Regions from separate parts of the Rhizobium sullae genome, predicted to be linked through region 1. Evidence: predicted binding sites of a transcription regulator. Region 1 holds the regulator's gene; each other region holds the start of a gene.
The links. Region 1 encodes PhoB, which activates phosphate uptake and scavenging genes when phosphate is short. Its sites were predicted from a motif close to TGTCATNNANCTGTCAT; they were not measured.

Region 1 (10,031 bases):
TGAACTTGCAATAGCGACGGCCGGACCTTGCCGGCCCGGCCGGATGCTCCACCTAATAAATAGCGCAAGAGTCTTGCTTCAATGCGGAAATGAACTTTGATAATTAGGATTAATGTTCGAAACGACGTGTAATCACGCTGTTTGAAGGATGATGCATGTGCCGTTTCTTGACGGATCGAGCGCTGCATAAGATACGGGTAACATATCTTGGCTATGGTGTAAGGCATGTACCGCGCCCTCACACGAGATATCGAAGTCGTCGTCGAGCCCTTTTATCTGGAGGAGCAATCCGATCCGGACGACGATCGCTATGTCTGGGGCTACCGGATCGTTATCAGCAATAAATCGGACCTGACCGTGCGGCTCATCAATCGCTACTGGAACATCACCGATCAGAGCGGCATCGTGGACGAAGTGAGTGGCCCGGGCGTCGTGGGCGAGCAGCCCCGGCTGGAACCCGGCGATACCTACGAATACTCATCCGGCTGTCCGCTCGATACGCCCTCCGGCCTCATGTTCGGCCATTACCAGATGGAAACGGATGACGGCGAGCTTTTCGATGTCGAAATACCCGCCTTCTCGCTGGACTCCCCCGGGCTGCTCAGAGTGCTGAACTGATCACTCGGCAGCCGATGCGACTTCCACGACTTCAAAACGATAGGTCGTGGAGCAGAACTCGCAAGTGACGGCAATCTCGCCGTTCTCCTGACTGGCATCGATCTCTTCCTCAGAAAAGCCCTTCAGCACGTTCTTGATCTTGTCGCGCGAGCAACTGCAGCGATCAATGACTTCCCGGGTACCGAAAACACGCACTCCGCGCTCGTGAAAGAGGCGGAAGAGCAGGCGTTCGATGCCGACCTGCGGATCCGTCAGTTCGTCCGCATCGATGGTGTCGACCAGCGCGCGCGCTTCGGTCCAGGTGTCGTCTTCCTTGTGTGCCAGAGCGGCGTTATCGCCGTCGCCGCCGTGGAGGTCGGGCTGACGCATACGCTCCGGCGCTTCCGGCAAGAATTGGGCAATGAGCCCGCCCGCCCGCCAGCGGTGGCGCGGCTGGCCCGCCTGGTCGCGATCGAACAGTTCGGCAGCCGCTAGGCGGACGCGCGTCGGGATTTGCTCCGACTGCCGGAAATAGGTGCCGGCGATATCTTCGAGCGAGGTGCCGTCAAGCGCCACGATGCCCTGATAGGGCTGGCTGAACTTGCCCTGGTCGATCGTGAAAGCCAGCACGCCCTTGCCGAGAAGCTGTTCCGGCTCGGTTTCGCCGGCAGCGACCGCCTTGTCGAGCAAGGCCTGATCGAAGCGTGCATAGGCGCGCACATTCTGCGGCGTCGAGAAATCGGCAACGAGAAGATCGACAGGGCCGTCGCCTTTTGTCTGCACCGTAAATTTGCCTTCGAACTTGAGGGACGTCCCGAGAAGTACCGTCAGCACGATAACTTCAGCAAGCAGCCGGGCGACGGGTGCAGGATAATGATGGCGCGCGAGGATCGCATCCAGCATAGGCCCGAGTTGGACGGCGCGGCCACGCACATCGAGGCCTTCTACCTGAAATGGGACTACGTGATCATCGCCAGCGAAATCGAACTCGCCGAGAGCACTTGCAATTTCTGCCATGGTCTTACTCCTAGTAGTCCAGGCGGCAGACCAGAGGTCTTTTCGCCCGTGCCGCCACGAGGCCATCAGGCCAGACGTGGCGCCCAGTATGGTTCAGATCGCGCCCAGGCACCATGCAAGAATCGACTTTTGCGCATGAAGACGGTTCTCCGCCTCATCGAAGACCACGGATTGCGGGCCATCGATCACATCATCCGTCACTTCCTCGCCGCGATGGGCGGGCAGGCAATGCATGAACAATGCATCCTTGCCGGCCTTCGCCATCAAAGCCGAATTGACCTGATAGGGCTGGAAGACGTTGTGACCGCGGGCCCGATGTTCCTGATTCATGGAGACCCAGGTATCGGTTACCACACAATCGGCGCCTTCGACCGCACGGTCGGCGTCATGGCCAAGCATGATTTCGGCGCCCTCATTGCGGGCCCAGTTGAGATAGTGATCCTTGGGCTCGGAACCAAGAGGCACAGCCATATTCATGCGATAGCCAAAACGGGCCGCACCTTCGACCAGCGAGTGCAGTACGTTGTTGCCATCGCCGGTCCAGGCAATCGTCTTGCCCCTGATCGGACCGCGATGCTCCTCGAAGGTCATGATATCTGCCATGATCTGGCAGGGATGCGTGTCGTCCGTCAGCGCGTTGATGACCGGCACCGTCGCATGTTCGGCGAGCTCCAGCATGCGGTGGTGCTCCGTCGTGCGGACCATGATCGCATCGACATAGCGCGAGAGCACCTTGGCCGTATCGCCGATCGTCTCGGCGCGGCCAAGCTGCATCTCCGTGCCGGAGAGGAAAAGCGTTTCGCCACCGAGTTGACGCATGCCGACATCGAAGGAAACGCGTGTGCGCGTAGAGGGTTTCTCGAAGATCATCGCCAGCATCTTACCCGCGAGCGGCTTATCGCCTTTGCCCGCCTTGAAGGCCTGCTTGCGGACGATCGCATCATCCATGATGGCTCTGAGATCGGATGCAGTTACCGCCGAGAGATCGAGAAAGTGTTTGGGGGAAGCCATGTCGTTCTTACCTGTATGCGCCTTGAGGGGCGTTATCCGTTCAAGCCGTCTTCCTGGTTTTTGCCGCGCGAATGCTTTCGGCAGCGCGCTCGACGCGGGCAAGGCCCTCGCGGGCTTCCTCCGCCGTGACGACTAGAGGCGGAAGGAGACGGATGACATTATCGCCCGCCGGAATGCCTAGAAGATGAGCAGCACGAATGGCCTGCAACAGTTCGGAAGACGGGACGGCAGCCTTGATGCCGAGCATCAGGCCTTCGCCGCGCACATCTTCGATGATATCCGGATAGCGATCCTTCAGCGAGGCAAGGCCCTGGCGGAAGACGAGTGCCACATCGCGGACATGCTGCAGAAAGCCGTCGGCGAGGATGACGTCGAGCACCGCGCTGCCGACCGCCATGGCAAGCGGATTGCCGCCATAGGTGGAGCCATGCGTGCCGGCCTTCATGCCGGAGGCGGCATCCGCGGTCGCCAGGCAGGCGCCGAGCGGGAAGCCGCCGCCGATACCCTTCGCTACCGCCATGATATCCGGCGTGACACCCGACCATTCGTGAGCAAAGAGTTTGCCGGTACGGCCAACGCCAGTCTGGACCTCATCGAGGATCAGCAGCAGACCCTTCTCATCGCAGATCTGGCGGAGCGCCTTCATGAACTCATTCGTCGCCGGACGGACCCCGCCCTCGCCCTGCACCGGCTCTACGAGGATGCCGGCGGTCGCATCGGTGATCGCTGCGCGGACCGCCTCGATATCGCCGAAGGGAACCTGATCGAAGCCCGGCGCCTTCGGGCCGAAGCCCTCGAGATACTTCTCCTGGCCGCCGGCGGCGATTGTCGCCAGCGTGCGGCCATGAAAGGCGCCTTCGAAGGTGATGATGTGGAAGCGCTCGGGATGACCGTTGGAATACTGATAGCGGCGCGCGGTCTTGATCGCGCATTCCAGCGCCTCGGCGCCGGAATTGGTGAAGAACACCTTGTCGGCGAAGGTGACGTCGGTCAGCCGCTTGGCAAGCGCTTCCTGGCCGGGAATTTCATAGATATTCGACAGGTGCCAAACCTTGTCGGCCTGCGCCTTCAGGGCTTCGACGACATGCGGATTGCCGTGGCCGACGGAAGTCACTGCAACGCCTGCGCCAAAATCCAGATATCGTTCGCCGCCTTCAGTGATCAGCCAAACGCCCTCACCTCGCTCGAACCGCAAAGGGGCGCGAGAATAGGTGTCATATAGCGGCGCGGCTTGAGCCATGGCGCGATCTCCTGTCATCGTTAGGGCAACCAGACTCCGGCTAAAAACCGGGTCCGAAAAATTAAAAATGCCGCCTTTCGGCGGCGAGTGCCACTATTGACGTTTCGCACCGCGATGTCAACAAAACTGCGGGCTTCGTGCGCCATGGGACCACCTCCCCGAACGAGGTCATTTATCAACAGCTAATGTTGCAGAAATGACTCGCTCGGGAAGCAAGTTGGGGAAAACTTGAAATTCGATTCATCCGGATTCCCGCGACTCTTGTCACGGAGTCAGCCTCACACTAGGTTAAAACTCAATTACTAGACTGCATGCGGCGGAACTAGTCACCACAATTGGTCAGGCGTTTCCTGCTTCGGATGTATCCGGAGCAAGGGTGGGGGATTCTGCCTTCACAACGCTAAACGGCGGAGACAGGGCATGAACTGGACAGACGAGCGAGTCGAAAAACTCAAGAAGCTTTGGTCCGAAGGACTGAGCGCGAGCCAGATCGCTGCGCAGCTCGGCGGAGTGAGCAGGAACGCGGTGATCGGCAAGGTCCACAGGCTTAGCCTTCCGGGCCGCGCCAAGGCCGGTGGCACCGCGGCGGCCGCACGAGCGCCGAAGCGCAATACCTCGGCTCCGCGCGCACCGAACTATGCATCGCGGATCGCGACCCGCACCGTCACGCGCCAGCAGGGCGCAACGATGCTCAAGGAAGAGATCGAAATCGATCTCATGGAGGAGGTAAGCTATCGTCCGGCCGCAAACGTGGTTGTGCCGATCTCCCGCCGCCTCGGACTGACGGAACTTACGGAACGCACCTGCAAGTGGCCGGTCGGCGATCCGCTGAAGGATGATTTCCACTTCTGCGGTTGCGACAGCCCGGACTCTTCACCCTACTGCAGCTATCATGCGCGCCTTGCCTATCAGCCGGTCAACGAGCGCCGCAGGACAGCAGCCCGCGCAAACTGAGCCGGATAAATGACAAACGGAAACGGGCCTCGCAGGCCCGTTTTTTTATGCCCGGCAATGGAAGCGGCAATCAGGATTCCATGGAATATCCGGCACCGCGGACGGTGCGGATGACATCCTGCATGTTGGAGAAGTTCAGCGCCTTGCGCAGCCGGCCGACATGGACGTCGACGGTGCGCTCGTCGACATAAATGTCGTGGCCCCAGACACCGTCCAGAAGCTGCGAACGCGAGAAAACGCGGCCGGGCGACGACATCAGGAATTCCAGGAGGCGGAATTCGGTGGGGCCGAGGCGAACTTCGCGGCTTTTGCGGTGAACACGATGCGTTTCGCGGTCGAGTTCGATGTCGCCGCATTTCAGCACCGTCGAGAGCACCTCAGGCTTGGCGCGGCGCAGCATCGCCCTGACGCGGGCAACGAGCTCCGGCGTCGAAAACGGCTTGACGACATAGTCGTCGGCGCCGGTCGAAAGGCCGCGCACACGCTCGCTTTCCTCGCCGCGCGCCGTCAGCATGATGATCGGCAGGCGCTCGGTCTCCGGACGCATGCGCAGGCGGCGGCAAAGCTCTATGCCCGATACGCCCGGCAGCATCCAATCGAGGATCAAAAGGTCCGGCGTGCGCTCCTGAAGCCGGATTTCGGCCTCGTCGCCACGCAGGATGGTATCGACCTCGAAACCTTCGGCCTCAAGGTTATAGCGAAGAAGCACACTCAGTGCCTCTTCGTCTTCAACGACTGCAACTCTCGGGATCATTCGCTTCTGTCTCCTGAGGGCGGGTTCAGAATTGTCATTCCGTCACCGCGCCGACGGTGTTGGCAGTATCGTCCTTCGGACGTTCGCCTTCCGGCTGGGCGCCGGTCGCCATGTAATAGATCGTTTCGGCAATGTTGGTGGCATGGTCGCCGATGCGCTCGATGTTCTTGGCGCAGAAGAGAAGATGCGTGCAGCTGGTGATGTTGCGCGGATCTTCCATCATGTAGGTCAGAAGCTCGCGAAACAGCGAAGTGTACATCGCGTCGATTTCCTCGTCGCGCTCGCGGATCGACTTCGCCCTGTCGGCGGCACGGGTCGTATAGACGTCGAGCACTTCCTTGAGCTGGACGAGGGCGAGCTCGGAAAGATGCTCGAGGCCGCGGGCGAGCTTACGCGGAACGCCGGTGCTTTGTACCGCGATGACGCGCTTGGCCGTGTTCTTGCCGAGATCGCCGACGCGCTCAAGGTCGGCTGCGATACGGATCGAGCCCATGATCTCGCGAAGATCGGAGGCCATCGGCTGGCGGCGGGCAATGGTGACGACCGCCTTGTCGCCGATCTCGCGTTCGGCATGATCGAGGATCACGTCGTCGGAGATGACCTTCTGGGCCAGAGCCGTATCGCCGTTGACCAGCGCGCGGACAGCGTCGGACACCATCTGCTCGGCAAGCCCACCCATTTCCGAGATGCGGCGGGTCAGGAACTTCAAATCGTCGTCATAGGCAGAAAAGATATGGGTCGATGCCATGGGAATTGTCCTTGAATAGCCTGAACGCCGCAACTCAGCCGAAGCGGCCCATGATGTAATCCTGGGTGCGGGGGTCGTCCGGGTTGGTGAACATCTTGTCGGTGTCGTTCTCCTCGACGAGATTGCCGAGGTGGAACATAGCGGTCCGCTGCGAAACGCGGGCCGCCTGCTGCATCGAGTGCGTCACGATGACGATGGTGAAGTTCTCGCGCAGCTCATGGATCAGCTCTTCGACCTTGGCAGTCGCAATCGGATCGAGCGCCGAGCACGGTTCGTCCATCAGGATGACTTCCGGGCTCACGGCAACGGCACGCGCGATGCACAGACGCTGCTGCTGGCCGCCGGACAGGCCGGTGCCGGATTCATGCAGGCGATCCTTGACTTCGTTCCAAAGGCCGGCGCGCTGCAGCGACTGCTCGACGATCTGGTCCAAGTCCGCCTTCGACTTTGCCAGGCCATGGATACGTGGCCCGTAGCTGACGTTCTCGTAGATCGTCTTCGGGAACGGGTTCGGTTTCTGGAAGACCATGCCGACGCGGGCGCGGAGCTCCACGACGTCGATATCCGGATCGTAGATATCCTCGCCATCAAGCGTGATCTTGCCTGTCACGCGGCAGTTGTCGATCGTATCGTTCATGCGGTTGAGGCTGCGCAGGAAGGTAGACTTGCCGCAGCCGGAGGGGCCGATGAGCGCGGTAACCGTGTTCTCGCGGATGTTTAGCTTCACGTCGAAAAGCGCACGCTTATCGCCGTAGTAGACCGACACGTCCTGGCCGATCATCTTGTACGGGATCGTATTCATTTTCTGGTCCAGAGCCTTCTCAACTGCTGCTTCAGTCAACATGTTCATGACTATGTACTCCGTTTACCAGCGACGCTCAAAGCGCCGGCGCAAGAGGATGGCTCCGAGGTTCATGACGATCAGGAACAGGAGCAGGACGATAATGGCGCCAGACGTGCGCTCGACGAATGCGCGTTCGGCTTCGTTGGCCCACATGTAGACCTGTACCGGCAGCGCCGTGGACGGGTCGAGCGGGGTGCTCGGCGCGCTGGCGACGAAGGCGACCATGCCGATCAGGAGAAGCGGTGCGGTTTCTCCGAGCGCGTGTGCCAAACCGATGATGGTGCCGGTCAGAATACCGGGCATCGCAAGCGGCAGGACGTGGTGGAACACCATCTGCATCTTCGAGGCGCCGAGGCCGAGCGCCGCCGCGCGGATCGACGGCGGGACAGCGCGCAGTGCTGCGCGGGTGGCGATGATGATCGTCGGCAGCGTCATAAGCGTCAGCACCAAACCGCCGACCAGTGGGGCCGAGCGTGGCAGGCCGGCGAAGTTGATGAAAACAGAAAGACCGAGCAGACCGTAGACGATCGAGGGAACGGCAGCGAGGTTGTTGATGTTCACCTCAATCAGGTCCGTCACCTTGTTCTTGGTCGCGAATTCCTCAAGGTAGATCGAGGTGCCAACGCCGATCGGCAGCGACAGAACGAGAACGATCAGCATCAGGTAGAGCGAGCCGACAAGAGCGACGCCGAGGCCGGCGGCTTCAGGACGGCTGGAGTTGCCATGGGTGAAAAGTCCGGTGTTGAACTCCTTGAAAAGCGCTCCGTTCGCCTTCAGCTCGTTCATCCAGCCGAGCTGCTTGTCGTTCACCTTACGGTTCTTCTCATCGACGGCAAGGTCGATCTGGCCCTTGTTGGCGCTGTCGACATTGGCGTCGGCCAAAACGGTCACATTGACGGTCTTGCCGATGATCGACGGGTCGGCGACAACCATGTCACGCAACTGGATCGGCGCGCTCTTGGAGAGCATCGCCGTCGCCCCACGGACATCCGGGCGGCTGGAGGCGTTGATGTTCAACTCCTTGACAAGCGCATCACGCAGCAGCGCGCCGTAATTGGCTGCAATCAGCACCGACGGATCGGTGGCCCGCTTGTTATCCGGGTCGATGGTCTTTTCAGTAAATTCGACCGGAAGCGAGATCACCGTCTGCTGGAAGGCAGTGTAGCCGTTGCGGATGACCGTCGACAGCAGGAACGCCAGGAAAATCAGGCCGAAGGAGATAGCGGCAATGCCATAGGCCCTGAAACGGCGCTCCGCAGCATAACGGCGCTTGATGCCGATATCGCGGCGCTCTGGCGCCTTGGAAATGGTGCCTGCAATGGGGGAAACAATATTCGTCATTCGTACTGCTCCCGGTATTTGCGCACGATGTAAAGCGCGTAGATGTTAAGGCAAAGCGTGATGAAGAAGAGCGTGATGCCAAGCGCGAAGGCGACCAGCGTCTGCGGCGAGGTGAATTCAAGGTCGCCGGTCAGCTGGTTGACGATCTTGACGGTCACCGTGGTCATCGGCTCGAAGGGATTGATCTGCATACGCGCAGCGACACCGGCGGCCAGCACGACGATCATGGTTTCGCCGATGGCGCGCGAGGCCGTCATCAGGAGTGCGCCGACGATGCCCGGCAGAGCTGCCGGAAGCACCACCCTCTTGATCGTTTCCGAGCGCGTGGCGCCGAGGCCTAGCGAACCATCACGCAGCGCGTGCGGCACTGCGGTGATGATGTCGTCCGACAGCGAGGAAACGTAGGGGATCAGCATGATGCCCATCACGATACCGGCCGTCAGAACGCTCTGCGCCTGAATGAAGTTGCCGTAATTGCCGGTGAGAAGGCCGTTCACTTGCGCAGACAGATCGCGCAGGAACGGGCCGACGGTAACAAGGGCAAAGAAGCCGTAGACGATGGTCGGGATACCGGCCAGAACTTCAAGAAGAGGCTTGGCGAGCGATCGAACCTTCGGGGAAGCATATTCAGCCATATAGATGGCGGCGAAAAGGCCAACCGGCACTGCGACCAGCATGGCAACAAAGCCGATATAAAGCGTGCCGAGCAGCAGCGGGATGAGGCCGAACTGACCGAAAGACGAGCCGCCTGCGCCGGCAAAACGCGGATCCCAGACCGTGCCGAAGAAGAAGTCGGTTGCCGGAACCGCTGCGAAGAAGCGGATGGCTTCGGACAGCATCGAAAAAACGATGCCGACCGTGGTCAGGATCGCAATGGATGATGCAACGAGAAGTGCCCAGAGCATAACACGCTCGACACGGTTGCGAGCCCGGAAGCGCGGCGCAATACCACGAAGCGCATAGAATGCGCCGCCGAGAGCGAGCACGAAGACAACCGCGGTCATGATCATGCGGCTGCCTGCGGCTTTGGCATTCAGTGTCTTCGCTGCATCGATCATGAAAGGCTGCGGCTCACCGGCGAGCGGAACACCCTTCCCGTTGAGTTTTGCCTGAATGGCTGCGGTATCGGAACCGAGCGCACTGATCTCATCTGACGTTAACAGGTTCATGCCGCGGGCGATGGTCGCGACCATGCTGTAGCTCAGATCCTGTTCTGCGGCGGTCTTCGCCTTCACGTCGTCGGGGAAAGCGTCGCGGACAGCGGATTCGACGATCCCCGGGCTTGCGGCGAGCCAGATGCAGAGAATGATAAGCGCAGGGAGAGTCGACCAGATGGCTGCGTAGGCACCGTAGTAGCCCGGCCGCGAATGAAGCGCGGACGGCTTGCCGCCGGCAAGCGCCATGGCACGGCTGCGAGCGGCCACATAGGCCAGCGCGCCAAGCACCACGAGACACAAGAGTATGATGGATGTGCTCATTCGTTACGTCCCCAGGCTCACGACCCAAAAGCACCCGCAGACCATCC
Region 2 (10,031 bases), 1.9 Mb from region 1:
CCCTCGGGCGCCACGGATTCCAGCCAGTACAGGTTGTCATCGCCAGGCGTGGCGTGGCAAAGATAGGCTTCTTCTTGATAGACCAGCTTGGTCGGCAGCGATCGCAGCCAGTCGAGATGATGCGGCAAAAGCTGCTCGTGGGCTACCTTATCTGACGCATGCATGGCTTCGGGTTTCTGCTCGATCAGGTAGCGGTCGTGATTGCCGCGGACCGTCGGCAGAGCGAACGGGATGAGCAGGTCGGCGGTCTTGCCAGCTCCCAGCGGACCGCTGAAGCAATCGCCGAGATCAACGATGTCCGAAATGCCCTGCGCGCGGATATCCGCAAGGACCGCCGCCAGCGCCGGATGATTGCCGTGGATATCCGCGATAGCCGCAAACTGCATCGCCTAGCTCCCGCGATAGGTGGAATAGCCGTAGGGCGAGATCAGCAGCGGCACGTGGTAATGCGCAGCAGTATCCGCAATGCCGAAGCGGATCGGCACGAGATCGAGAAAGGCCGGATGCGGCAACGGCGTGCCCGAAGCACGCAGATAGTCGCCCGCATGAAACAGCAGTTCGTAGGTTCCGGCCTGAAAACTTTCGCCGGAGAGGATCGGCCCGCCGTCCACGCGTCCGTCCGAATTGGTTTCGACCGTCTTGATGTGATGGCGAATATCGCCATCCAGGCGAAACAGGTCGATCCTCAGCCCTTGGGCGGGCTTGCCGGAGGCCGTGTCGAGAACATGGGTCGTCAGTCCGGTCATAGGGCTGGCTCGCTGATGATGTATGGCGTTTCGAAGAAATGTTCTTCCAGATTATCTCCGGGTCCATCCCTGTCGACAACCAGAAAATCGCTCGGTTGCCCGAGCACCAACAACGGGTGATGCCAGACGTTGCGCCGGTAGTTCACGCCCTGGCCGCCCCGCGCGAGAAACACCTGCGGCCTGCCGGGCTTTCCGTCCTGATCTTCCGAAACCGCCACCAGAAACGGCCGGCCGGAAAGCGGCGAGAAGCTCTGGCTGCCGAACGGATGCCGCTCCATCATGCCGATCTCGTAAGGAAAGCTGCGCGGCTGGCCGCGAAAGAGATTGATGACGACGCGCGCGCCCTCGCCAGCCGCTTCTGCCGTCGCCAGCGCATGGAAACGTTCGGTCGTGCCGCTGTTGATATAGCGCATGGTCGACGGATCGGCCTCGATGACGTCACCGAACGGCACGAAGGTAGTTTTGGTGAGGGGCTGGATGTCGAGAAGGTCCGTCAAAAGTCATTCACCTTGGGCGTGCCAGTGACGCAATCCATGCAATTGATCGAGAAGATCGGGAATGGCTGTTTGCGCAGTATCCCAAACGGCGTCTAGGTTCATGCTCATGTAGCCATGAGCGATACGGTTTCTCATTCCGCGCATTTTTTGCCAAGGCACGTTGGAAAATTCCGCTGCAAACTCGGGATATTCCTCCATGATGCGCGAGGTTGCATCACCAATCATCAGGAGGTTCATTCCAACTGCGCGCTGTCTGACAAGGTCCTTCAGAAATTCATCCTTGCTCATGTCCTTGACGAAATCGACGGTTTCGAATGCGACCTGCTGCATCTCGTCGAGATAGGTTCGAAGCCGATCGATACTCATACAGGCTTGGCTTCCTGCAGGACCCGGCTGCGGACACGTTCGGGAAAATCACCTGGCGTCAGAACGTGGATTTCCGTCCCGGACATCAGCGTCTGCAATTCCTCCAGCAACCCGCCGAGATCGAATAGCGTCGTCCCCGGCAGCGCATCGACAAGAATATCGAGATCGCTGTCCGGCCTGTCCTCACCGCGAGCGACGGACCCGAAGACACGCGGGTTCGCCGCGTTGAAGCGCCTTGTCGCGTCGCGGATCGCCTGCCTGTTCTTTTCCAACACTTCCGACGGCTTCATCGAGGCATCACTCCTGATGCCTTGAATATAGGCGAGCCGCAATAAAGAAGAAAGAACTCACCCCTTCACCCCGAAAAGCCTCAGACGCATGATGCCGCCGTCCGGATGCATCGCGATGCGCACATGCGTCACCGGCCCGACGTCGGCGATGGAGTCCGGGCCATATTCGTGGATGTGGTCCATCTGCAGTTTGGTGCGCGGCAGGATCGGCCTCCAGTTTTCCGAAGCCGCAATGTCCGCCTCGCTGAGCATATCGCCAAGATCGGGCAGATAGGCGCCGAGAAGCTCACACGTGTCGGGAAAATTGCCCTTGAAGAAGGCAGTGTCTACGATCACGCGCTTGATCCTGCCCGGATGGCCAAGCCGGATCACCGCCCAGTCGTGGCCAGGCCCGCGCCGCCGTTTGGTTTCCCAACCGTCGCCCATGTTGATGCCGCGACCGGGGCCAAGCATCTTGTCCGGGTGGCCGTAATGCGCGTCCGACCAGCCAAGCGACTTCGCGCCGTTGAAGATATAGGCAAGGTCGACTTCTTCATTCGCCTCGACTTTCGACCAGTCGAAATAAGCCGAACCATAAACGCGCAACCGGGCAACGCCGCCATCGGGATAGATATGCAGGCGCAGATGCGTCCAGATCTTTTCCTTGTCGGCGTTTTCGAAGACGTGATGAGCGCTCGGCCCCAGCGGCGACTTCGTGAGGATTTCGGTCCAGATGGTCGCCTCGGTCGGATCGCCGCCCTCGACGAAGGCAGCCTCGATCGAACAATGCGGCGGATAGTTGCCGGTGAAGTAGCTGGTATCGACATCGAAGCCGAAAATGCGGCCGGGCATCGCGAGCTTGACGATCGCCCAGTCGTGGCCGGGCACGCGCTTGCGGCGGCTTTCCCAGCCGTCCATGTATTTGCCGTTGTCGTCGTAAAGATCCGGATCGAAGCTCGCCGGCACATCCTGCAGCATGCGCTCCAGCGGCGCGAAGAACTCGTCCGTCGCATAAAGGCCCTTGGCGCCGAGGCGTGCGGAAGCAAGGTTGATCGCGCCGTTCGCGAAGGACGGCAGGCTCGCATTGGTATTCTCAGTCATTCACTTCTCCGGAAGCATGGATGTCAGGCGCAAAAGCGCAATCTTTTCGACCTCAGCGGCGGCGGTCGCAAACTCCTCGTCGCGGCTGTTACCGATGCGTTTCTCGAAAGCCGCGAGGATACCGTCCTTGTTCAGCCCTTTCACCGCGATGATGAAGGGAAAGCCGAACTTTTCGGTATATGTCTTGTTGAGTTCGGTAAAGCGGGCGTGCTCTTCGGCGCTCAGCCGGTCGAGACCGGCGCTTGCCTGCTCCTTCTTGCTGTCTTCCGTCAGTTCGCCGGCGATGGCCAGGCGTCCGGCAAGATCGGGATGGGCGCGAAGCACGCCAAGACGCTCTTCTTCGCTTGCGGCGCGGAAGACAGCGACCAATGGAATGTGCACTTTGTCCACAGTCAACTCATCGCCGATGAAACCATCGTCATAGGCGCGCTCGGCAATGAAGGGCGAATGCTCGAAGACGCCCCCGAAGCGCGACACGAATTCATCCCGCCGGATCATCAGATCACGTCCTGCTTGTGGTTCTTGTGCCAATGCTCGGCGATCTCGATGCGGCGGGGAATCCACACCTTGTCGTGCTGCAGCACATATTCGATGAAACGCTTAAGCGCCGCCGCACGGCCGGGACGCCCGACAAGGCGGCAATGCAGGCCGACCGACATCATCTTCGGGCTGCCGGCCCGGCCCTCGTCGTAGAGCGAATCGAAGGCATCCTTGAGATAGGTGAAGAACTGATCGCCGGAATTGAAGCCCTGCGGCGTCGCAAAGCGCATGTCGTTCGTTTCGAGCGTATACGGAATGATAAGGAACGGCTTGCCGTCGACACCCTTCACCCAATAGGGAAGATCATCGGCGTAGGAATCTGACGAATAAAGGAACCCGCCCTCCTCCTGCACCAAGCGCAGCGTATTGTCCGAGGGTTTGCCCTGATACATGCCGTAGGGACGCTCGCCGGTAAGCTCGGTATGAAGGCGCACGGCTTCGAGAATGTGCTTACGCTCGAGGTCTTCCGGAAAATCCTTGTACTCCAGCCAGCGGTAGCCATGGCTGGCGATTTCCCAGCCGGCTTCCTTCATCGCTGCGACAGCCTCCGGATTGCGGGCCATCGCAAGCGTCACGCCGTAGACGGTCGCCTGAACCTTGAGCTCGGTGAACATACGCCAGAGCCGCCAGAACCCGGCGCGCGAGCCGTATTCGTAGATCGATTCCATGTTCAGATTGCGCTGGCCTGGCCAAGGTGCTGCTCCGACAATTTCCGACAGCAGGTTCTCGGACGCCGCATCGCCATCGAGGATCGAGCTCTCACCGCCCTCTTCGTAGTTGATGACGAACTGCACGGCGAGCCGGGCCTCGTCCGGCCATTTCGGATCAGGCGTATTGCGGCCGTAGCCGATGAGATCGCGCGGATAGGTATCGGATGCCATCAAATCACCTTCTGAAGGATACGCGAAACGGTAGCACCCGGAGACGGAATGTCGAGACGGAAATGCGAAACTGACTTTCGCCGCTACGGCACAAGTCACCACCTCTGCTGCCGAATCAGATGCCTACAGCCCGCAACAGCGCGACGCAGAAGACACCAAGCACGACGGAAACGAGCATCGACAGACGGAGTGCGGCAACGGCTGTGACCGCGCAGGCGATCGTTTCCGCGATACCGGTGGCAAAGGCGGTCGGCGCAACGACCGCCATCAAAACCGCAGGTGGTATGGATTCGATCGCGTTGCGGCGGCTTCCCTCCAGGGATACATGCCGCGCGAGCAGAAGGCCGCTCAGGCGCGTGAGAACGGTCGCGACCGCCATGGCGACGATTGCGAGAAGAGTGGAGAAATCGACCGTCATTGCGTTACCTCCACACGCCGGCTGCCGCTGGCGACTGCCGCAAGCAGGCCGGCAACGGCACCGGCTGCGATATACCAGACGCCGGGCACGAAATGCTGGGTCGCCACCGCGGCCGCACCGCTTGCGAGCAGCACAGCACCGGTTTCCGGTCCCTTCCAGAAGCCCATGACCAGCACGATGAAGACGGCCGGAAAGGCGAAATCCAGTCCGAGCGCCGCGGGATCACCCAGGAAAGCGCCGAGCGTCGCACCCGCAAGGCTCGAAAGCACCCAGGCAAGATAGAAAGGTGCCGCAAGCCCCGCGAACCAGGCTGGTGTAAGCCGCGCAAGGCCGGCACGGAATTCCGCCATCGCCCAGATCTCGTCGGCAAGAAACAGGCATGCGAAATAGCGCTTGCGTCCGCCAAAGGCCTGCATCTTGGTGCCGAGCGAGGCACTCATCAGCACGTGCCGGATATTGACGAGCAGCGCTGCAAAACCGGCGCTCGTCCACGAGGCCGGATGCATCCAGATATCCATCGCCACGAACTGCGATCCGCCGGCAAAGACCAGCGCGCTCATCAGCGCCGTCTCCACCGGAGAAAGCCCTTTGGTGGCTGCAACCGCGCCGAAGACGACGCCGATCGGTATGACGGCAGCGATCAGCGGCGAAATGGCCCGCATGCCCCCCAGAAACTCCGCCCATTTTCCATTCCCGTTCACAATAGGATCTCCGATTTGCTGGGAGGTCTTAGAATGGAGATGAATGGCCGTCTTGAACGAAAGTGATTACCGCGCGCGGTATTGGCCGGGCGTCACTCCCGTGCGCGCCTTGAAATGCCGGCTGAAATGCGCCTGGTCGGCGAAGCCGCATTCGAGCGCAATCTCGGCCGGCTGTCCGCCGGCCTGCAGCTTGCGCCGGGCAACGCGAATGCGGATATCGGTGAGGAAGGCGTGCGGCGTGATGTGGAATTCCTTGCGGAACGCGCGGATCAGGTGCGCGCGGCTGAGGTCCGCCACCGCGGCGAGCTCTTCAAGCCCGACATCGGAAACGTAGTTTTCCATCAGGTAGTCGCGGGCGCGCTGCACGGCGGATCGCTCCCGCGTATCGACCGGCACGATGATCGAACTGCCGTGATGCCGGAACATGGCCTCGAGCACGAGGAACATGCCCTGGCTGGTTTCCAGCGCGCCGACGCCCGATTCCAGCGCGCGATGAGCATCGTGAAAAGCATCGGCGAGCAGCGGATCGTGAAGGATCTGCTTGCCGAAGGCAGGCGTACCGCCGAAGGCGCGGCCGGTGACGTCCTCCAGGATTTCACGGAAGAGCGACATGTCCGGATAAATCATCCGGTAGCGATAGCCGCCCTCCACAGGCGCGCCGTCATGGATTTCGCCGGGATTGATCAGGTAGAGATCGCCAGGCCCTGAGCTTTCGCGTGTGCCCCTGATGGTCGCGATCTGGCTGCCGCTTTCGATGGCGCCGATGCTGAAGGTCTCATGGGCGTGCGGTGCAAACTCATGCGTGAGGAACGTCGCGCTCAGGCACTCCATGCCGCCGAAACGGCTGTCACGCCAGAATCGCGTCGTCTCCGCTCGCGACAGCGGCATGGCCCCGGTCGCCTGTTCCTGGGAGATGTTGTCCATCACCCGAATATAGCATCTTCGGGCCACCCGTTCTTGAACAAAAGTGATCAGGCGATCTTGCGCGCGCTAACCTTGCCCATCGGATGCAGCGAATGGACCCGGAACGGCCCGCCGGTGCCTTCCTCGATCATCAGTGCGATGTTGGCGACAGCGACCGGTTCCGCAAGGACAGCGTCGAAGACGCTGCTGAGCGCCTGCTCGATGCGCGGCATGTCGACAAGATTGACTGGCCCCGTCAAGGGCATATGGAAGCGGAATTCGTCCATTACATAGGGATAGCCCCAGCGATACAGGTTGGCGAACTGCGCGGCCGAAAGCCCGTCCGAATCGCTGCGCTCGATCTCCGCCTCGGAGAGCGGCGCACGGAAGCGATCGAAATGCTGCACGACTGCGGAAGCGAGATAATGTATGTGATCGCAGGGAACCGACGGCACGAGGCTGAAATAATTGCGCAGGCGCGCCACTTCAATGCTTGGAATTAGGAATGGCTGCAGACTGCCGGAGAAGCGCATCATTTCACGCAAGAGTTGTGATTCAGAAACATCCGGTGCAAGATAGAACGGAGCCTTCAACACGCCATGGAAGCCGTAGCGGCGCGGCACGGCGGTATGGAATGCGATTTCGTGGATGCCGATGCCGCGAATGGCTGGAGGTTCGACCATTTCGCCGGAAAAGACGTTGCGGCCAAGCCAATTGGCCGCCACCTGGGTGAGCGGATCGCTCGGCGCAGGCGTGAAGCAAATGGCATAGCGCATGCAATCTCCTCCATCAAAGGAAGGCGCGCGGGCGATTCCGGCGCCGTCGATGCGCAAGCAGATAGGTGATTTGCATGACAGAATAACGAAAAGAACCGGCTTCTAATTCACGTTTAACGTGAAGCAACCACGATGTGGCTCGAAAGCGCGAAATTTTCCGGCAGAACGAAGGGTGCGGATCGGCCGGTCGCCATATGCACGGCAGCTTCCGCAAGGCGGTGAGCAAGACCGAAACTGACCTTGAAGCCGCCGGTCAAGGCGATGAGCTTCGGATACGCCGGATGCGGGCCGATCATCGGATCACGGTCGATCGCCTTCGGACGCAGGCCGGCCCAACGCGCGATGATCGGGGCGTCCCGAAGCACCGGGACCATCTCGCGCGCGGCCTCGACCAGCCCGTCGAGCTGGGCATCCGTCGACGCCGGATCGTCAAAACGGTTCTCGCTGGTGCTGCCGATCGCGGCATAGCCGCCCTCATGGGCGACAATATAGAGGCCATCGCGGAAGATGGTGGGAAAGGCGGGATCGATCTCAGCCTTCAGTAGCGCCGCCTGCCCCTTGACCGGCTGGCCGAGCGGCTTTTCCAATCCGGGCGTGAACTGCTGCAGAAGCGGAAATGACTGATGGCCCGCCGCGACAATGCAGCGGCCGAAGCATACGATCTTTCCGCCCACATCGGCGACCCCGCGTTCTGGTTCGAGACCGCCGACTGCTGCATTCTCGATGATGCTCACATGCTTTGCCTGCCTCAGAAATGCGCCAAGGGCGGCAACCAGGGTGCGGGGCGCGACGCGGCCGGCGAGCGTATCGTGCACGAAGCCGCTGTCGCCAGCGGCAGGATCGATCCAGTCCGCGACCGGCGGAGCATCCGCGACATGCCAGTAGAAGTCGCGGCCGCCCTGATGCCAATGCGTTTCGGCATCGGCGGAATGGGTAAGCGCGATCTTGCGCAGGTGCGGCTTCGGCAGCGGGATGATGCGGCCCGAGCGGCGGTAGCCGGCGGATAGGCCGGTCGCGGCTTCGATCGCGGCGATCTCGCTTTCGAGGGAAACCAGCGCATCGAACTGGAACTGCTTCTTGGCATTCCATTTGTCCGGCATATGCGGCATCAGCGCCCCGAGCAGGCCGCCGCTGGCGCCCTGCCCCAACGCGCCTGCGTCGGCGAGCAGCGTATCAATGCCAAGGCGTTCGGCATGCACCGCCGCCCACAGCCCCATAATGCCGCCGCCCGCGATCAGCAAGCTGAAGGACGATTGACCGGAGGAGACGGCCGCATTATCGGCTTTAGGCATGACAGACAATGATCCCGACCAGATGGGCAGCACGAGCCAGCCGCTCGAATGGCGCGACGGCGATATGCCCTATTCGCCGGCCTTTGGCGACCATTTTTATTGCCAGACGGATGGCCGGCTCGAATGCGGCCACGTCTTTCTGGCGGGCAACGGCCTGCCGGAGCGCTGGACCGGCAAGGATGACTTCCGCATTGGAGAATTGGGCTTCGGCACCGGGCTGAACTTCGCCGAAACATGGCGACACTGGAAGAGCCACCACAAGACCGGCCAGCATCTGCACTTCATCTCCTTCGAACTCCATCCGATGCGCACCGAGGAGATCGGCCGCGCCCTCTCGCACTGGCCGGAAATCGATGCCGAGCGGCAGGCGCTGACAGCGCTGTGGCCGGGCGAACCACAGGGCACCGTCACCCTTGCGCTGGACGGCCAGACAACGCTGAGCGTCGTCTGCGGCCCGGCAATCGATGGCGTTGCGGCCGCCGAACCCGGCTTCGACGCTTGGTATCTCGATGGCTTCGCACCGTCGCGCAACGCCGACATGTGGTCGGAAGAACTGATGCGGCTCGTCTGCGAGAAGACCCTCTCCGGCGGCAGCTTCGCGACCTATGCCGCGGCAGGCTTCGTCAGGCGCAATTTGATTGCCGCAGGCTTTACCGTCGAACGGCGTAAGGGTTTCGCCGGCAAGCGCGAGATGCTTTGCGGCGTAAAACCCTAAAATCCCGAGCGGCCAGGCAACCGCTCGCTCCTGCCGAGCCAAAACTGGATTTTCTCTTCCAGCAGTTCGGGGCTGATCGGCTTTGACATATAGTCGTCCATGCCGGCGTCGAGGCAGAGTTCGCGGTCGCTTTCGAGCGCATGCGCCGTAACTCCGACGATCGGCACGCGGTGCCCCTGCCCGCGCTCGCGGGCGCGGATCGCGCGGGTCGCGTCGTGCCCGTTCATCACCGGCATCGAGACATCCATCATGATGATGCGCGGTGTATGCGCCTGCCATGCATTGACCGCCTCCTGGCCGTTGTTGACAACAAGGAAGCTCAAGCCCGTGCCCTGCAGGATCTGCGTGAAGACGATTTGGTTCACTTCGTTGTCCTCTGCGACGAGCACATCGATGAATGCCCTATGCGACTCGACGGGCGGCGCGGCAGCCTCCGGCTCCTTGACCTCTCGCCCGGCCTGCAGGCGAACGATTTCCGCCGCCGATGCCTGCTTCACGCGGCTTGCGCGCACGACCTCGACGATCGTGTTGCGAAGAAGATCGGCGCGCGCCGGCTTCATCAGATGCGCATGGCCGTTTAGGGCCGCAAACTCCTTCTCCGTGCCGGAGATATCCATCGAGGTCAGGAAGATGATCGGCAGGTTCTCGAAACGGGCGTCGGCCCGTATCATGTGCGCGACTTCCGCGCCGTTCATTTCCGGCATGTGATAGTCGAGCACCACGGCATCGACCTGGACGCCGATCTGGTGCGCGGCCTCGAGGATGGCCATTCCTATCCTGCCGCCCTCCGCAGCCACGCCGTCAAAGCCCCAGAGTGCCAACTGCT
Region 3 (10,031 bases), 780 kb from region 1:
GCCGGCACCGGCGCGGCGGAAAGGTCGCTTTCCACCTCGATATCGTCTTCGTTTTCGTCGGTTTCATCGTAAAGAACGCCGCCATCGGGCAGCTTCTTGGCATTCATTCCTTGATCTCCAGCACATCCGGCGTCTGCCACGCGAGATGCTGGCCGCCGTCGAGTGCAATCATCTGACCCGTGATCGAGGGCGTCTCGAACAGAAAGCGAATCGTCCGGCCGAATTCCTCCAACGCAGGTCCTCGCCTCAAGATAAGGGCTGCCACCTGCGCTTGGAAGTCTTCCTGCAACTGCCGTTCGCTTGGGATCGAGGGACCGGGCCCGATGGCGTTGACGCGAATCTTCGGAGCAAGTGCCTGCGCCATCGTCTGCGTTGCGGTCCAAAGCGCCGACTTCGACAGAGTATAAGAATAGAAGCTCGGCCGCAGCGCCCAGACGCGCTGGTCGATGACATTGACAACGAGGCCGGTGGACGTTTCCGGCAGCTGGGCCGCGAATTGCGCGGCGAGGATCGAAGGCGCCCGGACATGCACGGCGAAATGTTCGTCCCAGACACCGGCATCCATCTTTCTCAGCGAATCTTCGCGGAAGACCGAGGCATTGTTGACGAGCAGATCGATGGGGCCAAGCTGGTCTACGGCTCTTTTTATAAGGGCTTCCGTCTCGTTTATTTTCGTGAGGTCGCCTTGCATTGCGACGGCGCTTTTGCCTTGGCGCCGCAATTCCGCCGCAACGGCCTCGGCCTCGTCGATCGAGCTATTGGCATGAATGGCAACAGAAAAGCCGTTTTCCGCCAAATCCTCGACTATCGCCCGGCCTATTCTCTTGGCAGCTCCGGTTACGAGCGCCGCCTTAAGTCTTTTCTCGTTCAAAAGCGTGCCTTCTGGTCCTGCGATTCTCGGTGCGTTTCTATATAGGGGCAGGCACAGACTATATAAATAGGCCGTGACGGTTGCCTCTGTTGCCGATTTATTCTATGTAGTATTTGAGAAATGAAGTTCATAAATTAAGTATTGTCAGATTAACCAATCGTTATGGTTAACAAGTATTCTGTTGCTCTGTAGCAACATCGAATTTCAGCCGCTTCTCCGCCACAATCATTTCACAATTTGGCTCTCTCAAATCCGCAATTGCTCTCCACTTTCGACCTCGATCCGAGAGGGACATCTAGTAATTTCTCGCGAATGCTTCGGCGTAGGATAGTTTACGAAGGGCGCGGGATCGAAAGGAGAATAAGTATGCGTACATTTATTGCCAGCCTGATGGCATCCGCCTTCTTGATCGCCGGTTTTTCCGCCGCCAACGCTGCCGACGCGGTCGACCAGGTTCCGGAAGCTCCGGTAGCGCAGGCCGAGCCGGCCGCTCCGGCAGGCAACTGGGAAGGCTTCTATCTCGGCGGCGCGGGCACCTATAATAAGGGCAACTTCGGTGCAGACCGCGACGGTTACGCATTGGGCGGCCAGCTCTACACGGGTTACAACTGGCAGAGCGGCCAGATCGTCTATGGTGTCGAAGCCGATCTCGGTTATTCCGGCCTCGACAGCACGTCGGACGGCATCACCAACAAGAACCGCTTCAATGGCTCCGTGCGTGGCCGCGTCGGTTACGACCTGAACCCGTTCCTGCTCTACGCGACGGCTGGTGCCGCTGCGGCGAACAACAAGGTCAGCGGCTTCGGCGAATCCGACACCAACACGGCCTTCGGCTACACGGTCGGCGCGGGTGCGGAAGCCCTCGTGACGAACAATATTACGGCACGTGTCGAATACCGCTTCAGCGACTATCAGAACAAGGACTTCGATCTCGGCGCTACGAACGTATCGCGCGGCTATGACGAACACAGCGTCAAAGTCGGTATCGGCGTCAAGTTCTAAGTTGCCGAAAATACATGATGAAAGCCGGGCCTCGCGCCCGGCTTTTTCGCCTCAGCCGTGCGGCTTGAGTTCCCCGTAGGCAGGGAATTTCTTCTCGAATTTGCGTGCCCAGTCGATCAGTTCCGGATGGTCGGCTTCCCACTGGTCTTTGAAGCGCAGTTCCAGATAGCCGATCGTCGCCGCAAGCGCGAAATGGCTGCCGTTCAGTCTCTTGCCGATCTTCGGCGGATGCGCACTGATATGGTTCAGGCCGCTGACGGCCTTCTTCCACTGCCGGTCGATCCAGGGCTGGTGCACTTTCACCTCCTCGCGGAAGCGGCGCTCATAAATGATCGCCAGCAGGCAATCGCAAATGCCGTCGCAGAGCGCTTCCAGAATCTCCGCCTCGGTTCGCTTACCGTTCTTTGAAGGGTAGAGCTTGCTGTTCTTGAGCCGCCCGAAATAATGCATGATCGTCACGCTGTCGAAGACCGAAAGCCCTTCATCGGTCAAAAGCGTCGGGATTTTGCCGAGCGGGTTGTTGTCAACGAGGACCGCCGGGCCGGCATTGGTATCGACGCGGATTTCGGTGACGCCGAGCTCCAGATAGTGCGCGGCCATGAGCACCTTGCTGGAGTAGGGCGATGTCGGAGAGCAAAGCAGCTTCATGTTTCACCTCGGAAAGCGGTTTCGGCGCGGGACTATTTCGCAAGTGCAGCAGGCGGTCAATCTGCCTTTCCGGCCTTCGCCTCGCCGCGCAGCCAGAAGGTGCGTTGTGAGGCGAACCGGTCTTGGGCAAGCTCATCCTTGAGCGCCGGCAGCAGCGCGTGCAGTTCGTCCTTCAGCGTGAAAGGCGGATTGACGATGACGAGGCCGGAGCCCGTCAACCCGGTGACGCCGCCGCGGTCGCTGCGCACGCTGAGTTCGGCGCACAGTATCTTCGGAATTTGGGTTTCCTGCAGCGTCTCGTGGAACTCCTTGATGGGTGCCCCCTTCTTCAGCGGATACCAGAGGCAATAGGTGCCGCCCGGAAAACGCCGGTAGGCTTTCACCAGGCCATCGACCAGGCGCTCATATTCGCCGTCTTCCTCGAAAGGCGGATCGACGAGCACGATGCCACGCTTTTCCTTCGGCGGCAGATGCGCGCCGAGCGCCAGCCAGCCGTCGAGTTCTGTGATACGGGCATGGTGATCGCCTTCGAACAGCCGGTGAAGGCGGGCATAATCTTCCGGATGCAGCTCCATCGCCGAAAGCCGGTCCTGCGGGCGGAAGAGCATGCGCGAAAGCTTCGGCGAACCGGGATAGAAGCGCATGCCGCCCTCCGGGTTGAGTTCCCGGATCGCAGAAAGATAGGGCGCGAGCAGGTCAGCCACCTGCGGCGCAAACTCAGCTTCCATGATCTTTCCGATGCCGTCCTGCCACTCGCCGGTCTTTTGCGCCTCTTCCGAAGAAAGGTCGTAGAGTCCGACGCCTGCATGCGTGTCGAGCACGCGGAAACCCGCATCCTTCTTCTGCATGTAACGGATCAGCCGCGCCAGAACGGCGTGTTTCAGCACATCGGCAAAATTGCCCGCGTGATAGATATGGCGGTAGTTCATTTTCGCTGATGCCTGCTATGAATTTGTGTCATCGCCGTCATTTCCGGCTTTTGGGGGATGACGGCTTGGAATATAGAAAAGCCATGAACATTGCGACCCCCATTCACGCCAAATCCGCCGATCCCGGCAAGAAGGTCGGGCACACCGCCTGTCCGCACGACTGTCCCTCCACCTGCGCGCTGGAGGTGGAGATCGCGGAGGACGGCCGCATCGGCCGCGTGCGCGGCGCCAACGATCACAGCTATACGTCCGGCGTCATCTGCGCCAAGGTCGCGCGATATGCCGAGCGACTCTATCATCCGGACCGGCTGATGCACCCTTTGCGCCGCACCGGCGCGAAAGGCGAGGGGCGCTGGCAGCAGATTTCCTGGGGCGAGGCTCTGGACGAGATCGCCGAAGCCTTCGTGAAGGCCGAAGCGAAGAACGGCAGCGAGGCGGTCTGGCCCTATTACTATGCCGGCACCATGGGCTGGGTGCAGCGGGACAGCATCGAACGCCTGCGCCATGCCAAACGCTATTCCGGCTTCTTCTCGTCGATCTGTACCAACCCGGCCTGGACCGGCTTCACTATGGCAACGGGCACGCTCCGGGGTCCTGATCCGCGCGAGATGGGCCGTACCGATTGCGTCGTCATCTGGGGAACGAACGCGGTTTCGACGCAGGTCAACGTCATGACGCATGCGATCAAGTCCCGCAAGGAGCGCGGCGCCAAGATCGTCGTCATCGACATCTACGACAATCCGACGATGAAGCAGGCGGACATGGCGCTCATCGTCAGGCCCGGCACCGATGCGGCGCTCGCGTGCGCCGTCATGCACATCGCCTTCCGCGACGGCTATGCCGACGGCGCCTATATGGCGAAATATGCGGATGATCCGGCCGGCCTCGAAGCGCACCTCCAGACGAAGACGCCGGAATGGGCAGCCGCGATCACCGGGCTCCCGGTTGAAGAGATCGAGGCTTTCGCAAAGCTCGTCGGCACGACGAAGAAGACCTATTTCCGCCTCGGCTACGGCTTTACCCGGCAGCGCAACGGCGCAGTCGCCATGCACGCAGCAGCCTCGATCGCCACCGTGCTTGGCTCTTGGCAATATGAAGGTGGCGGCGCCTTCCATTCGAACAGCGATATCTTCCGCATGAACAATGCGGAGCTCACCGGCAAACCGATGAAGGATCCGGATATCCGCATGCTCGACCAATCGCAGATCGGCCGCGTGCTGACCGGAGATCCAGTGGCACTCCGCCATCGCGGACCGGTCACCGCCATGCTGATCCAGAACACCAATCCGGTAAACATCGCGCCCGAGCAGCGGCTGGTGAAACGCGGCTTCGCTCGCGACGACCTCTTCGTAGCCGTGCACGAGCAGTTCATGACCGAGACCGCCGAGATGGCCGATATCGTCATCCCGGCGACGATGTTCGTCGAGCATGACGATATCTATCGCGCCGGCGGCCAGAACCACATCCTGCTCGGCCCGAAACTCGTCGAGCCGCCGCCGACGGTGCGCACCAACCTTTTCGTCATCGAGGAGCTGGCAAAGCGCCTCGGCGTCGCAGATCGGCCAGGCTTCGGCTTTAGCGCGCGGGAAATGGTCGATCGCATTCTCGAATCAAGCGGCCTTCCGCGCTACGATTACTTCCTCGAACACAAATGGTTCGACCGCCAGCCCGTCTTCGAAGATGCGCATTTTCTCAACGGTTTCGCGCATCCGGACGGCAAGTTCCGCTTCCGGCCGGATTGGGCAAACCAGCCGGCGCCGAACCGCCCACCGGATTCCGTCGGTCTGCTCGGGCCGCATTCCGAGCTGCCGGCCTTTCCCGATCAGGTCGACGTCATCGAAGTGGCCGATGCCGAGCATCCCTTCCGCCTGGCGACCTCGCCGGCGCGCAATTTCCTGAATTCCAGCTTCTCGGAAACGAAAACCTCGCGGCAAAAGGAGGGGCGTCCCGAGCTGATGATCAATCCGCAGGACGCCGAGGCGAACGGGATCGGCCACGGTGATCTCGTCCAGGTCGGAAACCGGCGCGGCGAGGTGCGCCTGCACGCCCGCGTGACGACGGAGGTCAAGCCGGGGGTGGTGATCGCCGAGGGCCTGTGGCCGAACAAGGCGCACGTCAACGGGGAGGGCATCAATGTGCTCACCGGCGCGGACCCTGTAGCGCCCTATGGCGGGGCTGCAATCCACGACAACAAGGTCTGGCTGCGCAAGGATCCCGCATGACGAAGTTCGCGAAGGCAAAGGCGGAAGTCGTCGGCGAAACGACGCTTGCCGAAGGCTGGACGCGGCTGAGCGTTTACGAGCTTGACTATACGGATTCGAACGGCGTCACCCATCGCCTTCATCGCGAGGTCTATCACCGCACGCCGGCCGCCACGATCCTACTTTATGATCCGAAGCGCGGCTCCGTCGTCCTCGTCAAACAGTTCCGCCTGCCGCCCGATCTGCAGGGCGAACCCGCCTTCATAATCGAAACGCCGGCAGGGCTTCTCGACGGCGAAGAGCCCGAAGCGGCGATCCGCCGCGAAGCGACAGAGGAAACCGGATTCCGCATCCGCGACGTCCGGTTTCTCTTCAAGGCCTATAGTTCACCCGGCTCCAACGGCGAAGTCGTGCATTTCTTCGCCGCACTGATCGATACGACGGACCGCGTCTCGAACGGCGGCGGATTGGAAGAGGAGCATGAGGATATCGAAGTGCTTGAGGTTCCGCTCGATACGGCGATCGCCATGATCGAAACCGGCGAAATCCGCGACATGAAAACGATCATCCTGCTGCAATGGGCGGCGATGAATAGGGATAGCTTGATCGGAACGTGTCCGCCGCAAACCTCGTCCTTCCGGGCGGGGTAAGGCGGACGGGACGCCGTTAACCATGTTCCGGTCCGGCATCCGCCGGCGCTTGCGGAACATATGAAGAACGTCCTATGGTTTTCCGATGAAGAAACGGCTTGGCTACCGATACAGGATCTACCCGGACGCGCGGCAGGCGCGGCTGTTCCGCCAGACCGTCGGCTGCTGCCGCCTCGTCTACAACCTCTGCCTCGAGCAGCGGAGCATGGCGTATGCGATGCCGTCCAGGCACCGCCTGTCCTCGTTCGACCAGATCAAGGAACTGCCGGGCCTGAAGGCCCATCTGCCGTTCCTCAAGGACGTTCCGAACCACTGCCTGCAGCAGGCGGCCGTCGACCTCGACAAGGCGTTCAAGAACTTCTTCAAGGGCCACGCGGCGTACCCGAAGGCGAGACGGAAGTTCCAGAACGAATCCTTCCGCTTCCCAGACCCGAAGCAGATCTCCTTCGGTGAGAAGGGAATCCTGCTGCCGAAGGCGGGCTGGGTGAAGCTGGTTCTCCATCGGCCCTTCCTCGGCGAGGTGAAGAACGTCACGGTCTCCGCCGACGGCGACCACTGGTACGTCGCGGTGCAGACCGAGCGTGAGGTCGACGAGCCTGCGAGCGTGCTCGACCTGCCGGATCTCGTCGAGCTCGGGGGCGACCTCGGCGTGGTCAACGCGCTCGCGCTCTCCGACGGCACGGTCTACGACCTGCCAAGAATGACCGAGAAGGAGAAGCGCAGAGAGGCGAACCTCGCCAGGCGCGTCTCGCGCCGCAGCAGGGGTTCGAAGAACCGTCTGCGGGCGCAGCGGGATCTCAGGCGGTTCAGGGCCAGGATCGTCCGGCGCAGACGGGACGCGAAGCATAAGATGACGACCGACGTCGTCAGTCGCTGCGACGTCCTCTATCTCGAGGACCTGAAGCTGAAGAACATGACCGCCTCGGCCAAGGGGACCGTCGAGGAGCCGGGCACCAACGTCGCGCAGAAGTCCGGACTGAACCGGGCGATCCTCGACGTGTCGCCCGGAGCGACGCGTCTGCAGTTCGAATACAAGATGCGCCGCCGCGGCGGCGCCGTCTTCTACGTCAACCCCGCACGGACGTCGCAGCGATGCGCCGAGTGCGGGCATGTCGATCCGAAGAACCGGATCGACCGCGACCGGTTCGAATGCGTCAGATGCGGCCACGCCGCCTGCGCCGACCACAACGCCGGCCGCAACATTCTTCATCTGGGCCGCAAGGCCCGAACCGGAGGACATCCGGGGATGGCCTGTGGATCGAACCTTGCTGGAGGTCGGAAGCAGGAAGAAGACGGTAGCAGTCAGGTCGCGCAAGCGGCCTGATCAAGACCAGAAGCTCCGGCCTTCAGGCCGGGGAGTAGTCACCTAAGCCGTAACCAGGGGCGGCGCGGCGCCGGCGGCGCGACTTTTTCTGCGACCGCAGCCCCGATCAGCTTCGCATCGAGGATCGCAGCTGATGTGCCTTGGGACATCGCGAGCGCAAGATATGCTGCATCGTATGCCGATAACTGGTTGGCGCGAGAAGGCCGAAAGATCGTAACGTGATCGCTGTCGGCTATGATTCGGATTGGCAGGCTATCGAGCCCCATTCATCCAGCTGTCACGAAGCAGGCCTATCCGCTGCTGTTTGCCGATCGTCGTTGCCGAAGGAGAAAAGTCATGTGGCTCAGCAATTTCACGCTCGTTCTTCCCGAAGAGGTGGTGGGCCAAGGCTCGATCAGGATCGAGGACGGCGTGATCGCCGAGATAAGGCCTGAGCCGGTCGCCAACGCTGCGATCGACGGCGGCGGGCGGCTGCTGATGCCGGGGTTCGTCGATCTGCATGGCGACATGATCGAGCGCGAGATCGCACCGCGGCCGAACGCTACGATGCCGATCGATTTCGGCATCCACGAGCTTGACAAAAAGCTCGCGGCCGCAGGCGTGACGACGGCTTTTGCGGCGATTTCCTTCGCGACCGAGAGCGTTTACGGCCATGTCCGCTCCCTGGAGACCACCGGCGCTGTCATCGAGGGAATCAACCGGCTCAAGCACAATCTGCTGATCGACCATCGCGTCCATGCCCGCTACGAGATCACCAATGTGGGTGCCGCTCCTGAGCTCCAAAAGCTGCTTGAAGCCGGTCATATCGACATGGTGTCGCTAACCGACCATACGCCGGGCCAGGGACAGTACAACAATATCCAGAGCTACGTATTGAGCATCGCCGAGCGGCGGGCAATTTCGGAGGAAATGGCGGCGGAAATGGTCGCTAAGCGCATTGCCATGCGAAGCAATCCCGAGATCGAGGCAAAGCTGAAGGAGATTGTCGCCCTCGCACTGAAGCGGAAGCTATCGCTTGCCTCCCACGATGACGACAGTGCCGAAAAGGTGGCCGAGATGCATGATCTCGGCGTGACGATCAGCGAATTTCCAGTCACGCTGCCCGCTGCCGAGGAGGCGCGTCGCCGCGGGCTCTGGACGCTCATGGGCGCCCCGAACGCGCTTCGCGGCAAGTCCATGTCCGGCAATCTCAGCGCCCTTGATGCCGCCAAGGCCGGGCTATTGACGGTGATTGCCGCCGATTATCACCCGGCGGCTTTCGTACCGGGCATCTTCAAGATCGCCGAGCAAAGCGCAATGCCGGTCGCAGTCGCCATGGCGACCAAGAACGCTGCCCGTTCCGCGGGTCTGACAGACCGCGGCGAGATCGCCGTCGGCCAACGTGCAGATCTGGTTGTCGTTGAGCCGGGCGACGTGCACCGCATCCGCGCCACGTTCCGCGGCGGACGTTTCGTCTACAGCGACGGCACCTTGCATCAGCTTCGGGCGCTCGCTGCCTGAGGCAGTCAGGCGATCAGGGAGATGATGTGATTGGAGTTCGGCTGAGCGGACACACCCGTGCCAACCGCCTTGCCGCCTTCCATCCTCACCTTGCCTTCGGCAAAGAGCCGCAGCGCCTGCGGATAGAGCTGATGCTCGACCGTGAGAACGCGCGCGGCGAGCGTATCGGCTGTATCGCCGGAAAGGATGGGCACTGCGGCCTGTCCGATCGCCGGACCTTCGTCCATGCCTTCGGTGACGAAATGCACGGTGCAGCCTGTGATCCGCATGCCTGCGTCGATGGCGCGTTGATGCGTGTGCAGCCCCGGAAAAAGCGGCAGTAGAGAAGGGTGGATATTGATCATCCGGCCTTCGTAACGCTGGATGAATGTCGCGCTCAAAAGCCGCATGTAGCCCGCAAGGCAGAGGATATCCGGCGAAAGCCGGTCGAGCGCTTCGAAGATCGCCGCCTCGTGGGCCTCCTTGCTGGTATAGTCCTTGCGGACGAAAGCAAACGTGGAAATGCCTTCCGCAGCGGCCTTCTCAAGGCCACCAGCATCCGCCTTGTCGGAAATCACGCCGACAATCTCAGCGGGAAAGCCCGGAGCTTTCGCTGCCGCAACGAGCGCCATCATGTTCGAACCGCCGCCGGAAATGAAGACGACGACGCGTTTGCGCGGCATGGTCATAGAGCGAGCGTGCCCTTGTAAACGGTCCCCGGAGCACCTTCTGCGCGGGCGATCATGCGGCCGAGCGTGATGATCTTTTCGCCTTCTGATTCCAGGGCGGCGGTCGCTGCAGCGGCATTTTCAGCCGAGACAACGGCGATCATGCCGATGCCACAATTGAAGGTCCGGAGCATTTCCGTCGCCTCGACGCCGCCCGTTTTGGCAAGCCAGGAGAACACCGGCGGAACCTTGACGGCGG

Region 2: a site for PhoB is predicted at 7,273-7,289, ahead of N2599_RS12210 (DUF1045 domain-containing protein). Genes of this name have one in related genera too.
Region 3: a site for PhoB is predicted at 7,890-7,906, ahead of N2599_RS04675 (alpha-D-ribose 1-methylphosphonate 5-triphosphate diphosphatase). Genes of this name have one in related genera too.

Annotation. Positions count from the first base shown of each region.
Region 1 is NZ_CP104143.1:144,184-154,214, reverse strand. Features, by position in the region: gene N2599_RS00760 (O-succinylhomoserine sulfhydrylase) at 1-3, shown strand, start outside; gene apaG (Co2+/Mg2+ efflux facilitator ApaG/CorD) at 226-618, shown strand; gene N2599_RS00750 (Hsp33 family molecular chaperone) at 619-1,614, opposite strand; gene argF (ornithine carbamoyltransferase) at 1,708-2,625, opposite strand; gene N2599_RS00740 (aspartate aminotransferase family protein) at 2,666-3,865, opposite strand; gene N2599_RS00735 (GcrA family cell cycle regulator) at 4,286-4,819, shown strand; gene phoB (phosphate regulon transcriptional regulator PhoB) at 4,890-5,573, opposite strand; gene phoU (phosphate signaling complex protein PhoU) at 5,608-6,321, opposite strand; gene pstB (phosphate ABC transporter ATP-binding protein PstB) at 6,356-7,171, opposite strand; gene pstA (phosphate ABC transporter permease PstA) at 7,187-8,506, opposite strand; gene pstC (phosphate ABC transporter permease subunit PstC) at 8,503-9,984, opposite strand.
Region 2 is NZ_CP104143.1:2,375,435-2,385,465, forward strand. Features, by position in the region: gene N2599_RS12155 (metallophosphoesterase family protein) at 1-386, opposite strand, end outside; gene uraH (hydroxyisourate hydrolase) at 390-746, opposite strand; gene N2599_RS12165 (ureidoglycolate lyase) at 743-1,243, opposite strand; gene N2599_RS12170 (HepT-like ribonuclease domain-containing protein) at 1,247-1,609, opposite strand; gene N2599_RS12175 (nucleotidyltransferase family protein) at 1,606-1,899, opposite strand; gene alc (allantoicase) at 1,957-2,979, opposite strand; gene uraD (2-oxo-4-hydroxy-4-carboxy-5-ureidoimidazoline decarboxylase) at 2,980-3,477, opposite strand; gene puuE (allantoinase PuuE) at 3,477-4,400, opposite strand; gene N2599_RS12195 (branched-chain amino acid transport AzlD family protein) at 4,516-4,818, opposite strand; gene N2599_RS12200 (AzlC family ABC transporter permease) at 4,815-5,480, opposite strand; gene N2599_RS12205 (AraC family transcriptional regulator) at 5,586-6,443, opposite strand; gene N2599_RS12210 (DUF1045 domain-containing protein) at 6,491-7,198, opposite strand; gene N2599_RS12215 (NAD(P)/FAD-dependent oxidoreductase) at 7,312-8,490, opposite strand; gene mnmC2 (tRNA (5-methylaminomethyl-2-thiouridine)(34)-methyltransferase MnmC2) at 8,489-9,205, shown strand; gene N2599_RS12225 (response regulator) at 9,202-10,031, opposite strand, start outside.
Region 3 is NZ_CP104143.1:928,274-938,304, forward strand. Features, by position in the region: gene uvrC (excinuclease ABC subunit UvrC) at 1-107, opposite strand, end outside; gene N2599_RS04640 (SDR family oxidoreductase) at 104-871, opposite strand; gene N2599_RS04645 (outer membrane protein) at 1,238-1,873, shown strand; gene N2599_RS04650 (glutathione S-transferase) at 1,925-2,521, opposite strand; gene N2599_RS04655 (23S rRNA (adenine(2030)-N(6))-methyltransferase RlmJ) at 2,578-3,450, opposite strand; gene N2599_RS04660 (molybdopterin-containing oxidoreductase family protein) at 3,534-5,672, shown strand; gene N2599_RS04665 (NUDIX domain-containing protein) at 5,669-6,301, shown strand; gene N2599_RS04670 (RNA-guided endonuclease InsQ/TnpB family protein) at 6,387-7,625, shown strand; gene N2599_RS04675 (alpha-D-ribose 1-methylphosphonate 5-triphosphate diphosphatase) at 7,962-9,125, shown strand; gene purN (phosphoribosylglycinamide formyltransferase) at 9,131-9,793, opposite strand; gene purM (phosphoribosylformylglycinamidine cyclo-ligase) at 9,790-10,031, opposite strand, start outside.